2 linked regions of the Glaciimonas sp. CA11.2 genome follow. The protein of the gene in region 2 interacts with the protein of the main gene of each other region in a pairwise test. Links are inferred from orthologs where the notes say so. Each region holds a gene or a part of one and is shown on either strand. Other genes may lie near its edges.

Region 1 (7,014 bases), 920 kb from region 2 along the record:
AAAACCAATGCGATTATTGACCGTTAGCTGCAGCAACAACTTTCTGCGCCGCTTCTTCCATGCTGTCGGCAGCAATGATAGGCAAGCCCGATTCCGCCAGCAATTTTTTGCCGATTTCTTCGTTGGTACCCTTCATGCGCACGACAAGTGGCACGCTCAATGAAACCGCCTTCGATGCAGCGATCACGCCTTCAGCGATCACGTCACAACGCATGATACCGCCGAAAATATTGACCAGAATTGCCTTCAAACTTGGATTCTTCAGCATGATCTTAAATGCTTCAGTCACTTTTTCTGCTGTAGCACCACCGCCTACATCAAGGAAGTTCGCTGGCTCGCCGCCGAACAATTTGATCGTGTCCATCGTGGCCATCGCCAGACCAGCGCCATTTACCAGGCAACCGATGTTACCGTCGAGTGAGATGTATGCCAGATCAAATTTCGATGCTTCGACTTCTGCTGGGTCTTCTTCGTCCAGATCGCGATAAGCAACGATTTCAGGTTGGCGATACAAAGCGTTAGGATCAAAGTTAAACTTCGCGTCCAAAGCAATAATTTTGCCAGAGCCAGTGACGATCAGCGGGTTGATTTCGGCCAATGAGCAATCGGTATCCCAATAAGCTTTGTATAGACCTTGCAGTTGTACCCGAGCGTCAGCAATAGAACCCGCTGGTACGCCGATTTTTGCGGAAATACTGTCCGCTTCTGCGTCAGTGAGTCCTGTCGATGGATCAATGACGACCTGATGAATTTTTTCCGGATGACTTTCCGCAACTTCTTCAATGTCCATGCCGCCTTCGCTCGATGCCATCAGCACCACGCGTTGACTAACACGGTCAGTTACCATACTGACGTATAGTTCTTGCTTGATGTCTGCGCCCTCTTCGATCAACAAACGACGCACTTTTTGACCTTCTGGGCCAGTTTGATGCGTGATCAGCTGCATGCCCAGGATTTCATTAGCGTATTCGCGAACTTGTTCAAGCGATTTAGCCACTTTCACGCCGCCGCCTTTACCGCGACCACCTGCATGAATTTGTGCCTTCACGACCCATACCGAACCGCCGAGAGTTTCAGCAGCTTTAACTGCCTCATCGACGCTCAGGCACGGAATACCGCGCGGTGTTGTTACCCCAAATTTACGGAGAATTTCTTTGCCCTGATACTCATGGATTTTCATGCGAGCTTCCCTTCTGACGCTGATTTAAATTAACTTGCTGGTTGGACTAGATAAATGCACTAAGAATTAAATTACAACAAAATCATTAACGACACTAACGGGGTTCGGACTGTATGTCCGGGGGCTTACTAACTGGCATGTTGGATTGTGTCTCAGGAATTTCTGGCCGCGCGGACGCCCACTTTGGATAAAATTGCGCGACAACCGCTCCATCCCTCCGCAGCGCGTAGCAACTTCCTACCTGAAATGGTTTTTTGTCTCCTGTACTCAACCGTGTCGGTGCCGTGCTGCCAACACTCGTTTCACCAGAAAACGCTTGAAGCGCAACAGTCGGCAATATTTGAGCAAGCTCAGTCAGATGAGTGCAAGCCAGCGCACCACCGACACGCTCTTTCAACGTATAGCGAAATCCTTTTAACAGATTCAGGCCAACTAATTGATTGTAGGCAGGGGAGACGGTATTGCAATGTCCGGGATAAGGCATGGCCTCAGAATGCACCGCGACCTCGGTAATGGTGTAGAGATTGTCTAGCGTTAAACGCAGCCATAAATCGTGCACAGCCTCGCCGGCTGGCAAAATTCCGTGCGGCAACTCAAGATCACTGGCTTTAATATCGGTAATGTGCGCGTCCAACTCCCATAAGCCATCGTCACGAATAAACGCGTCGACTTGTATGGTGCGCGTATGTGTCAGCGCCCTGCGAGAAGTAGGAGGTAATAGGGACATTTTTTTGGTCTGCTTTGCTTATCGCTACTACAGTTTCTATAGTAGCTGCCGCTCCTGCGGTTTGCAAAAAACCACAAAAGTGTAGCACAGATGTAGTGAATAGGTGAGTTTGTGTGCGTTGCAACAATCTCACAGTATGACCTAGTTACGGTAAATTTGCATGGCCGCCCGCGTATGGGCGATTTAAGCTGTTTAAATCACGTATATGAAAGAATGTGCGAGGATGTACAGGCATGTACAAGGATTGTACGAGGATCGTCGAAAATCCACTCTATTAGACGCATCAGACGTCTTCGGCATCATAAGAACCAAATTAGGTTAAGGCCCAAATTAGGACCGAACCGGTGGCAATAATATGTTGATGTCCGCCCTAAACAATCCCATCTTCATCAGATTCAACGGGCTCGAACGCATCGTCATCACCAACGCTGTTAATCGCAGCTTGCACCGCCCGATGAGAAAATCCGCGCTGCAATAAAAACCGCATCTGTTTGCCGCGTTCGATAGCATTAAGCGGTTGACGCCCAAATTTCCTCACCCACACTTCGCGGGCGCGGGCAAATTCGCCTTCTGCAAGCTGTGATTTAACCGCACTAATCGCATCGGCGGCGATACCGTGACTTTTTAATTCCATCACGATGCGGCTATTGCCATAACGTCCAGAGCGCCGATTAATAAGAGATTCGGAGAAGCGTTCTTGAGATAAAAATTTAGACTCCTCAAGCCAATCGAGCAAAACCTCTATGTCATCGCCCTCTTCGACGTAACGCGATAACTTACGCTTTAACTCGATACGGCTATGCTCACGCATCGATAAGTAACGAAGCGCCCTGCCCTTCAGACTGACTGTTGGTTTTGCCATTACTGGATGCGGGTCAGGTAACACGGCCCGCCTTATTAAAAAATATTTCCCAAAAACAAAACGTTACAAAACGTTGGGTTCGCTTTTACGACAGCACATTAAGTTTGCAGCGTCGCAACCTTGTTTAAAACGCAATCTTAAAAGCACATAAGGAGTCAGGAGAAAGCTATAACCTCACTTAACACTCATCACACTTATTTTGCACTCATCAAGAACAAAATAAAAATCGGACGAGGAGCCATGCGCCACCCGACCGATTCACTTTTCTTTGATTACTCTACTTTTGCGGCTAACGCTGCGGCTTCTTTGGCTGCTGCTTTTTCAGCGGCTTTTGCTGCTTTCTCAGCGGCTTTGTCGGTTTCTGTCGACACTGCGCCCTCTAGTAATGGTACGCCTAGTGATGCACGTACTTTGTTTTCGATTTCACGTGCCAGTTCTGGACGCTCTTTCAGGTAGTTACGGGCGTTGTCTTTACCTTGACCAATACGCTCGCCGTTATAACTGTACCAGGCACCTGATTTTTCAACGATTTTGGCATCCGATCCAAGATCCAGAATTTCGCCTTCACGCGAAGTACCTGTACCGTACAGAATGTCGAAATGCGCTTCCTTAAACGGTGGTGCGATTTTGTTCTTCACAACTTTTACACGTGTTTCGTTACCGATCACTTCGTCGCCTGATTTAATTGAGCCAGTACGACGAATATCCAGGCGGACCGAAGCGTAAAACTTCAGTGCGTTACCGCCGGTTGTTGTTTCCGGATTACCAAACATGACACCAATCTTCATCCGAATCTGGTTAATAAAAATCACCAGTGTATTCGTGCGATTAATGCTGCCAGTCAATTTACGCAATGCTTGTGACATCAGACGCGCTTGCAAGCCCGGCAAGGAATCGCCCATGTCGCCTTCGATTTCGGCGCGTGGCGTCAATGCGGCAACGGAATCGATAACAATCAGATCTACACCGCCGGAACGGACCAGCGCATCGGTAATTTCAAGCGCCTGTTCACCAGTATCCGGTTGTGAAATCAGCAGGTCTGCCAGATTGATCCCAAGCTTTTGAGCGTAACCGACGTCAAGCGCATGTTCTGCATCAATAAACGCACAGGTGCCGCCCAGCTTTTGCATTTCAGCAATGGTTTGCAGGGTCAGCGTGGTTTTACCGGATGATTCAGGGCCATAGATTTCGACCACACGACCGCGCGGCAATCCGCCAACGCCTAGCGCAATATCAAGACCTAATGAACCAGTGGAAACGACCTGGACCTCTTCGACCACGGCACCATCTTCCATGCGCATGATCGAACCCTTGCCGAATTGCTTTTCGATTTGTGCCAATGCTGCGGCAAGTGCCTTGCTTTTATCAGGATTTGCTGCGGATTTTTTATCGTCCATGGATTTTCTTTCGGCAAAAGGGGTGTAAGACTGTATTAATAGACAGTACTGTATAAAAAAACAGTGCGAATTGCAAGCGTTGTAAACTTAAAGTTAGATAATGTTGCAAACCAGCTGCAACCACTTTCTTTACCCGCATTGTAAACCCGTGTGGAATTTTGGTTGAAATCTTGATGCAAGAGGATACAAACTAACCGTCCTAGCAACGGGCTTGCCAACCCTGCCGACGCAGACAGTACGCCAGTACCGGGGCTAGCAGCGGCAAGGAAAGCAAAACGCGGCCAGGAGAGCAAAACGCCGCTTGGGCGATTTGCGTAAGCCCTCTGGATTTATCGGTGAATCACTACCAATAGAGCTCTCGCCTCGGTTTTTCCTGTGTTACGTATCACATGATTTTTGTCGGCGGGGTAGCGTGCAGTGCCACCAATTTTCAGCTTTTTCTTCACGCCATCCACGACGACCTCGACACCACCATTCAACAACGTTAAATGCTCCATCGTGCCAGGATCGTGCGGTGTGGAAACTAATGCCCCTTCCGGTGCCAACGTCAATTCGTACCATTCATATTTGCCGGCCAATTCCATCGGCCCGAGAATGCGCAGGACGTAACCAGCGTGAAGACCAGGCAAAGTAGGCGTTTCGTGCGGTTCCATGATGTGAATAGCTTCCCGTTCCGACGTTTCGGTAGCGAGCAATTCTTCTATACCAATACCTAAAGCGTTGGCCAATCGCCATGTCACCGCTATGGTCGGATTCGCTTTTTCACGTTCAATTTGCGACAGCATGGATTTAGACACGCCGGCCGCACGCGACAAATCGTCAAGCGTCAGACCGCGCTTAAGCCGTAGCCGTTGAAGCGTCGCGCCGACTTCGGGTGGTGTGTTGTGAGCAATAGGTGAATGCATAAATTTACTTGCTATGTTTAATGGCAGTCGTTAATATCCACTATATTGAATATTTGTTCGATATAGTGGATTCATATCTTTATATTGAACTTCATAGTAACAGATGCAACAGTCGATAATAGATCAAATAGGTCCCAATACCCCACTAGGTGTTAAGCGTAGGCCGACGCCGTTTGCTAAAGCGTTCCGCTACCGGATTTTACAGCCACATTTATGGTTACAAAATTGACAAAAGACATAAGACTCAAAACGATAAATGGGGCCGTCATTTGGCCTTGGGCAACCGCTCACAATACGAAAATGCACACGATCGCCGTACAAGTTTTAAGATAGATAGTGAACATTAAAACCGTGGGTATTAAAACCGTCTGCATAAAAAACGACAAGGAATTGAAATGACGCCGACATCCTCAAAAGCAAGCTTCTTCGCCAGTCTCGACACCAACCTGAACGCTCTGCGCGAGCAAGGACTTTATAAGCCGGAACGCGTTATCAATTCGCGTCAGGGCGCCGAAGTTGTCTGCGACGACGGCCGCACTCTAATCAATCTTTGTGCGAACAATTATCTCGGCCTCTCCGGCGAAGAAAAATTGGTTCAGGCGTCGATTGATGCCACCAAGCAATATGGTTACGGTTTATCCTCGGTACGCTTTATTTGCGGCACGCAAACCGTGCACAAGCAATTGGAGCAAGCCTTGTCTAGATTCCTCGGGATGGAAGACACGATCTTGTACGCGGCGGCATTTGATGCCAACGGCGGCTTGTTCGAGCCATTATTTGACGAGCAAGACGCGATCATCTCAGACACACTGAATCACGCATCAATCATTGATGGCATTCGTCTGTGCAAGGCCGCGCGTTTTCGGTACACCCATAACGACATGACCGATCTCGAAATTCAGTTGCAGGCGGCTGGCGACAAGCGTCATAAGGTCATTGTCACTGACGGTGTATTTTCGATGGATGGCACGATTGCACAGCTCGACAAAATCTGCGATCTGGCTGACAAATACGGCGCACTGGTGATGATCGATGAATGCCACGCGTCGGGCTTCATGGGTTCGACCGGACGCGGTACGCACGAGCATCATCATGTGATGGGTCGGATAGATATCATCACCGGAACGCTCGGTAAAGCACTCGGCGGTGCAATGGGTGGTTTTACCGCTGCACGGCGTGAAGTGATTGAAACATTGCGGCAAAAATCTCGCCCCTATTTGTTTTCCAACACGTTGGCACCATCCATAGCAGGGACCTCGTTGACGGTATTAAATATGCTTTCAAACTCGACCGAGTTACGTGATCGTTTGCAGGCAAACACGGAGCATTTCCGGCGCGAAATCACTCAGTTGGGCTTCACCATCAAACCGGGTACGCATCCGATTGTGCCGGTGATGCTATTCGATGCGCCGATAGCCCAACAATTTGCGCAACGCTTGTATGCATTGGGCATTCTGGTTACCGGCTTTTTCTATCCGGTCGTACCAATGGGCCAGGCGCGGGTGCGCGTACAAATGTCGGCCGCCCACAGCACGCAACAACTCGATCTGGCATTAGCAGCATTTGCGCAAGTCGGCCATGAGCTCGGCCTCTTGAAACATTAAGACGGAAAACAAAATGGAAAAGATTCTGGTCATTGGTGCTAACGGTCAAATTGGCAGCGAGTTAGTGGATGCGCTCGTAGAAAAACATGGTGCCGCCAATATCATCGCGGCCGATATCAGCCCTTCCAGTTCGTATGGCGCGGCTTGCTACGAGCGTCTCGACGTACTCAATAGCAATCTGCTTGCAGAAGTCATCAACCGTTATGAGATTACACAGGTCTACCAATTGGCCGCGATGTTATCGGTCACCGGCGAGCAAGCACCGTTGAAAGCATGGACATTAAATATCAATGGCTTACTCAACATTTTAGAACTGGCGCGGGAACGCAATCAGGTCGG
Region 2 (7,001 bases):
TCAGCCATTGGAAATGCGCGTATAAAGTCGTTCGCCGGCAAGCGTTTCCCGCCAGGTTTTTGCAGTACGGTGAGCCGCAATGCATTCGCACCACAAGCAACGATGACACCATTTTGCGGATCGGCGCTGATTACTTGCCCTGCGCTATACTGATTGTTTAGGTTGCTGTCGAGAACGACTTCGGCATCCCATATTTTTAATGTCACGCCTCCGAAAGTGGCAAACGCCCCGGGGAAGGGATTAAACGCACGAATTTTTCTATCCAAACTATCTGCTGGCAAATTGAAGTCTACAGCCGCCTCTTCTTTGGTAATCTTTGCCGCGTAGGTCACGCCAACGTCCGGTTGCGGTGTCGCCGGTAGTTCATTTTTCTCCAGCTTGCCAATTGCCTCCACAATCATTCTGGCACCGAGCACCGCCAACTTATCGTGCAGACTACCGGTGGTGTCGCGATCGCCAATCGGCACGTGTTCAATCAACATCATCGGACCGGTATCCAGACCTTGCTCCATTTGCATGATGGTCACGCCGGTTTCTGTGTCACCGGATTCAATGGCCCGATGTATCGGAGCCGCACCGCGCCAGCGCGGCAAGAGTGAACCATGAATGTTAATACATCCATGGGGCGGTATCTTCAGAACGCTGAGAGGCAAAATGAGGCCATAAGCGGCGACTACCATCACGTCATGCGGCGTGGCCTTTAATAACGTGTGCGCGTCTTGTGCGATGTCGGGATATTTTCCATCCAATCGCAACGAGACCGGCTGTGCGACGGGTATATCATGCGCGAGCGCAAACGCCTTCACTGCGGAGGCATGCAATTGCATACCGCGGCCAGCAGGGCGATCAGGCTGTGTGAGTACGAGCGTGATCTCATGCCCTGCGTCGTGAAGGGCTTTTAAGGCAACGGCGGCGAATTCAGGAGTTCCGGCAAAGATTATTTTCATACCAGGATTTTATTACGGATGAGTTTGTTTTGCTGCTTATGAATGCTATTCACTATTTGTTTTTAGCAAAAGCGACAAGATAGTCGTCATGCAATGGTGATGCATCACACACCATAGATGACAGCAGCTTGATCAAATTGGAATGATAAGGAATATTTAACACGGAAGGTTTGACACGGATGCATTGGCCCCGCAAGTGGTGAGGTGCGTTGCAGGCGACCGAATCGGTCTTGATGGTATGGTCGCCAGAAACGGCTGATAGTGAGTTTATCTTTTTTAGCATTGTTTTAGCTAAAAAAATTGCCTGCATGAGTGCTAAATGCAGGCAATTTATAGAGGCTTAAAGCGGAGGCTTAACGCTTAACAATTATCGCTTAAGTATTCACCCATACTTTCTTGTTAGCGATATTGCTTTTCCCGCTTCAGTTCTCGTTCTTCTTTAAGCATCTTTGCTTTGATGCGGTTGCGCTTTAACGGCGACAGATATTCGACAAACATCTTCCCTTTAAGATGGTCCATTTCATGTTGAATACAGACCGCAAGCAGACCTTCAGCGTCAACTTCAAATGGTTTTCCATCAGCATCCAATGCGCGCACTTTGATGCGCGCTGGACGTTCGACGCCGTCGTATATTCCCGGCACTGAGAGGCATCCCTCGTCGTAGATTTGCTTTTCTTCGCTGGCCCAGAGAATTTCCGGGTTAATAAAAACGCGCAGTTCTTTACCCGTGTCGGAGGTATCAATCACCAACAGTTGCTCATGGACATCGACTTGGGACGCCGCCAAACCAACGCCGGGAGCCTCGTACATTGTCTCGGCCATGTCGGCAATTAAGCGCTTAAGACGGGCGTCAAAAACGGTGATCGGCCGAGCAATTTTTTGCAGGCGGGCATCGGGGTAACGCAAGATATTTAATAGAGACATACGGTTCTGGACGACAATAAGGCGATTCGAAAATGGTTTATCACTTGCTAGTTTCAGCGTTTATAGGCAAAATTTGATGCGCTTTGGCAAACATTTTTACAACTATTGTGGGTGTGTACAGCAGTATTTTACGCGGCAAACCATGCAATTGCATTTTGTTAGTCAATTCCAGTTTAACGCATTGATAGTCCGCAAATCACCTTACTCACCTGGCCGACCAATTCGCTGGCTCTACGTAGCAGCTGCGTTGACCATTAAGGGTGGGGAAAAAGGTGGTTGGAAAGGTGCGTATTGATGCACTAAGGATGCGCTAACTTAACGCCACATTTACCGGAAACAACATGAAAAAGTTTAGCACAGCTGCACTCCTTCTCGCTTTTGTAGCTGGCATTGGTATTTTGCCAATCTCCCAAGCGCAAACGACGGCAAAGGCGCGCTGTGCGTTTTTGCCCAATGCACCAGATCAGCATGTCGTCGTGCGTGGCGATACGCTGTGGGGAATTTCGGGGCATTTTTTGCAGAATGCGTGGTGCTGGCCGCAAGTGTGGGGAATGAACCGAGAGCAAATTCGAAATCCTCATTGGATTTATCCTGGACAGATCGTTTATTTTGACCGCGCGGCGGGTCGACTGCGACTCGGCACGCCAACTGGCGGCACGTCTGGCACGATTAAGTTGTCGCCACAAATTCGGGTAGAAGGTCTGGGAAGCGAAGCGATCTCTGCGATTCCGGCGGAGGAAATCGCGCCGTTTCTTTCGCAGCCGTTGATCATTGAAGAGGACGGATTAAATAACGCTCCGCATATTGTTGCCGTACAGGAAGGTCATGTAAATTTGGGCCGTAATGATCTCGCTTACGTGCGTGGCGATCTTAAGGGCGGTACCTCATTCCAGGCTTTCCGTCCCGGCAAACCCTTGAAAGATCCGGTCACTGGCAAGGTCATCGCCTATGAGGCAGTATATTTAGGCACGTTGAAACTGGAGCGTGCAGGCAAAGCAGAAAATGAAGCGGATACCTTCCGCATCGTTGAGTCGAAGGAAGAGATGAGCGTCGGAGATCGTTTGGTGGCAGTGCCGATTACCGCCATTTTGAACTACGTACCGCACCCACCTTTGGTTGACGTCAATGCGCGCATTGTCTCGATTTACGGTGGGGTTGCCAATGCAGGTCAGAACCAGATTGTCACCATCAATAAGGGTGCAGAAGACAACATGGAGGTTGGCAATGTGTTGCAGTTATACCGATTTGGTAAAACCATCGCCGATCCTTTAGATGGAAAAAAAGCTGTGAAACTTCCCGATGAGCAATACGGCACGTTATTTATCTTCAGAATATTTAGGCATATTTCTTACGGATTGATCATGCAAGTTCGCGATACAGTGGAGGTCGGCGATATTGCCAGATCACCAGAGTAGACGGGCTAAGTGTTGCAAACAGAAAATATCCTCAATATTAGTAACGATGCCGCTGTCATTGAAACGCCATTCACAGCGGCAAATACATTCTCCCAACCACCCGGCCAGCCAGGGGTTGCTCAATCGGTGTTTCAACCGATGTTGGCGAGCGATCTTGCAGACTGGCTTAGGTTAGAGCAGACGGAGGGTGTCGGATCTTCCACCGCACGCCGTCTGATGGCTGCCTTCGGCCTGCCAGCCAATATTTTTTCCAGCTCGCTAACCGCTCTCCAAAACGTTGTCTCGCACAAAATTGCGTTGGCGCTGTTGGCACCGTTATCGGATTTGACTAAACAACGGATTGATTGTGCTTTGGAATGGGCGCAGCAGAAGGGCAACCGGATTCTGACGCTGGCCGATAACGACTATCCCGCGACGTTGCTTAATATTTCTGATCCGCCATTAGTTCTATACGTGAAAGGTCGGGTTGAATTGCTGGCGCGACCTTCACTGGCAGTAGTTGGTAGTCGCAATGCAACCGTGCAAGGCACCACTAATGCCGAGCGATTCTCTGAGACCCTGAGCCAGCGCGGACTGACGATTATTTCGGGTCTGGCGCTAGGCATCGACAGCGCTGCGCATGTCGGTGCGTTGCGCAACACGCGCCAAACCTTTGACGCGGGGAGCACAGTCGCGGTGATCGGGACCGGCGCGGATATCGTTTATCCGTCACGCAATCGCAGTCTGGCCCATGAGATTGCAGAATTTGGCTGTATTGTTAGTGAGTACCCGCTTGGCATGTCGGGTATTGCGGCTAACTTTCCGCGTCGGAACCGGATTATTTCAGGGCTGTCTGCCGGAGTTCTGGTGGTAGAAGCCGCCGCCCAGTCCGGTTCGTTGATCACCGCCCGAATGGCGGCGGAGCAGGGCAGAGACGTTTTTGCGATTCCCGGGTCAATTCATTCGCCGCTTTCTAAAGGTTGTCATCAGTTGATTAAGCAAGGAGCCAAGCTCGTTGAGTCAGCGCAGGATATCCTGGAGGAAATGGCATCCTTTGTATCGCCGGCGCGTCCAGCTTCTGCGGTCTCAAAGCAAGGTGAATTACTAGCGCAGCCATTATTGTTTTCTACGCCATCAGAAGATAGTGAGCATACGCGCTATGTTGATGATCCTTTGCTAGCCGCTCTCGGCTTTGATCCGGCGAGCATCGACATGTTGGCAGCGCGCAGTGGTATCGATATCGCACTATTAAGTGCGCAGCTATTGACGCTTGAGCTAGAGGGTTTGGTAGAGTTGCTTCCAGGCGGTGTTTATCGGCGCATCGGCCAATAGAAACAATTTTACTGCTGGTCGCGCATCTTGATATCAATCCGCTTGGGTCTCGCGTGAATTTTGGCGTAGATTCAAGCTTAGATTTCAGCGAATTTTTTTACCGCCAGTTACACATGTCAGAATGACACTTTCGGCAGAATGCGTTAAATCCTGCGATACTGGTATAAAGGTATCTATAAATTATGGGTAAATCACCTTATTTGGGCGTTTAATCGATTGTAAAGACCGCAATTTTGCGATAATTGTCTAGGATTTTCGCAAAAATGCCCCAATTGGGTTGTATCCTGGCAATCCACGCGGCCCAACCTCTCCTCGCTGATTGCTGTTTTTGCAAATAGTTTTAGCAACTTGTTTTAGTCCAATCTTAGCGATACAGTAGAACCATGTTTGAAGTCCTAGTTTACCTATATGAAACATATTACCGTCCCGATGCCTGCCCGGAACCTGAGGCCTTGGTCAGGAAACTGACGGCAATTGGTTTTGAAGATGATGAAATTACCAAAGCGCTTGGCTGGCTGACTGATCTGGCTGTAAGTAATCACTCTTACGCTGACCGCTATCCTCAGCAAACTGCATTTTCATTTGGCATGCGGATATACGCGCCGCAAGAAATGGACGCACTTGGCACAGAAGCAATAGGCTTCGTTCAGTTCCTTGAGTCAGCTAAGATGCTCAATCCGGTACAGCGCGAAATCGTCATCGAACGTGCTTTAGCCGCAGGGGAATCGCTAATATCACTCGATAAGCTTAAAGTAATCGTGTTGATGGTGTTGTGGAGCCAAGGCAAAGAGCCGGACGGATTGATGTTTGATGAGTTGTTTCTTGACGACGATGAAGACCCGGAACCGCGCCTGTTGCATTAGAATTGGCAGCGCAGGCTTCTTCGACCATTAATTGTAAGCAACGGCAGCGCTTGCCGGGCTTGCGATATTCCCAATAACCCGCTTATCATTGGCCGCTTAATCACTGCCGTATTCTATGTTGGCTGTTATAGTGTGCGAGAGTTGCCTTTTGGTAAGCTAATAACTCCTTTCGATAACGCTGTATTTCGCAGTTGTTTGGACCGAGTTGTTCCGACCCAGCTGTTTCAATCCGGCCGATTCAACCCAATTGTTTTAGCCCGGTCGTACCAACGTAGCAATGATTAAGTTCTGCATTTCACCGACTAGTTAAACGAGTATTTAGCTGTAACATGCGCCAACTCATTTGATGGGAAAGCGCGCCACTTTCGAGACCATATTTATGAGCAAGACCCTCATCATCGCCGAGAAACCTTCTGTCGCGAACGATATCGCGAAGACGCTTGGCGGCTTTACCAAGCACGATGAGTACTTTGAGTCCGACGAATACGTGCTGTCATCAGCTGTCGGTCACCTGCTGGAAATCGCCGTACCTGAAGAGTTCGATGTCAAACGCGGAAAGTGGACCTTTACCCATTTACCGATGATTCCGCCGTATTTCGCGTTGAATCCGATCGCCAAGACCGAAGCCAGATTAAAAGTACTCAACAAGCTGATCAAGCGTAAAGACGTCACCGCACTGATCAATGCCTGCGATGCCGGACGTGAAGGCGAACTGATTTTCCGCCTGATTGCGCAACACGCCAAAGCCAAACAGCCGGTCAAACGCCTTTGGTTGCAGTCAATGACGCCGGGCGCTATCCGCGATGGTTTCGCCAATTTGCGTGCCGATGAAGATATGTTGCCATTGGCCGACGCCGCCCGTTGCCGCAGTGAAGCTGACTGGCTGATCGGTATCAACGGTACCCGCGCAATGACCGCGTTTAACTCGAAAGAGGGTGGTTTTTATCTGACCACCGTTGGTCGCGTACAAACGCCGACACTCTCGATCGTGGTCGAGCGCGAAGAGAAGATTAAAAAATTCGTTCCGCGTGACTTCTGGGAAGTGCGGGCAGAGTTTATCTGCGCCGCCGGTATTTATGAAGGTCGCTGGCTCGATACGCAACACAAAAAAACCGAGAATGATCCCGAAAAACGCGCCGAGCGTTTGTGGAGTCTGGCTGCCGCAGAATCGATTGTTGCGGCTTGCCGCAACAAGATGGGCAACGTCACCGAAGAATCCAAGCCAACCACGCAAATGGCGCCGGGATTATTCGACCTGACCAGTTTGCAGCGTGAGGCTAACTCGCGCTTTGGATTCTCCGCAAAAAATACGCTCGGTCTTGCACAGTCTTTATATGAGCGCCACAAAGTCCTGACGTATCCGCGTACCGATTCGCGCCATTTGCCGGAAGATTATCTGAGCACGGTCAAAGAAACGCTGGAAACCGTGTCGGAGAACAACAACTATCAACAGTTCGCCGCGCAGATTCTCAACAAAGGTTGGGTCAAGCCGAACAAGCGTATTTTCGACAATAGCAAGATCAGTGATCACTTTGCGATCA

Evidence for each region.
Region 1: the proteins of dprA (region 2) and recA interact in binary tests that used the Bacillus subtilis proteins (3 or more experiments, as listed by UniProt). The link is inferred for Glaciimonas sp. CA11.2 from one-to-one orthologs.

The regions. Positions count from the first base shown.
Region 1 is NZ_JAVIWL010000001.1:1,134,283-1,141,296, forward strand. What follows is about bases 2,105-4,940. They hold recA (recombinase RecA), read right to left. Parts: upstream 4,167-4,940; coding sequence 3,042-4,166; downstream 2,105-3,041. Other genes in these bases: recX (recombination regulator RecX), read right to left, coding at 2,278-2,769; RGU75_RS04855 (XRE family transcriptional regulator), read right to left, coding at 4,496-4,940. In the rest of the region: sucC (ADP-forming succinate--CoA ligase subunit beta), read right to left, coding at 14-1,204; RGU75_RS04840 (DUF2889 domain-containing protein), read right to left, coding at 1,275-1,907; more of RGU75_RS04855, read right to left, coding at 4,941-5,071; kbl (glycine C-acetyltransferase), read left to right, coding at 5,467-6,675; RGU75_RS04865 (NAD-dependent epimerase/dehydratase family protein), read left to right, coding at 6,689-7,014. UniProt on the Bacillus subtilis protein: Multifunctional protein involved in homologous recombination, DNA repair and competence.
Region 2 is NZ_JAVIWL010000001.1:2,050,578-2,057,578, forward strand. What follows is about bases 2,688-5,510. They hold dprA (DNA-processing protein DprA), read left to right. Parts: upstream 2,688-3,424; coding sequence 3,425-4,597; downstream 4,598-5,510. Other genes in these bases: RGU75_RS08790 (LysM peptidoglycan-binding domain-containing protein), read left to right, coding at 2,688-3,286; RGU75_RS08800 (DUF494 domain-containing protein), read left to right, coding at 4,981-5,460. Outside these bases: fmt (methionyl-tRNA formyltransferase), read right to left, coding at 1-947; def (peptide deformylase), read right to left, coding at 1,347-1,871; more of RGU75_RS08790, read left to right, coding at 2,213-2,687; RGU75_RS08805 (DNA topoisomerase III), read left to right, coding at 5,840-7,001. UniProt on the Bacillus subtilis protein: Protein that helps load RecA onto ssDNA during transformation. Binds cooperatively to circular ssDNA, is able to bridge different segments of DNA. Favors the loading of RecA onto SsbA- or SsbB-coated ssDNA and formation of RecA-DNA filaments.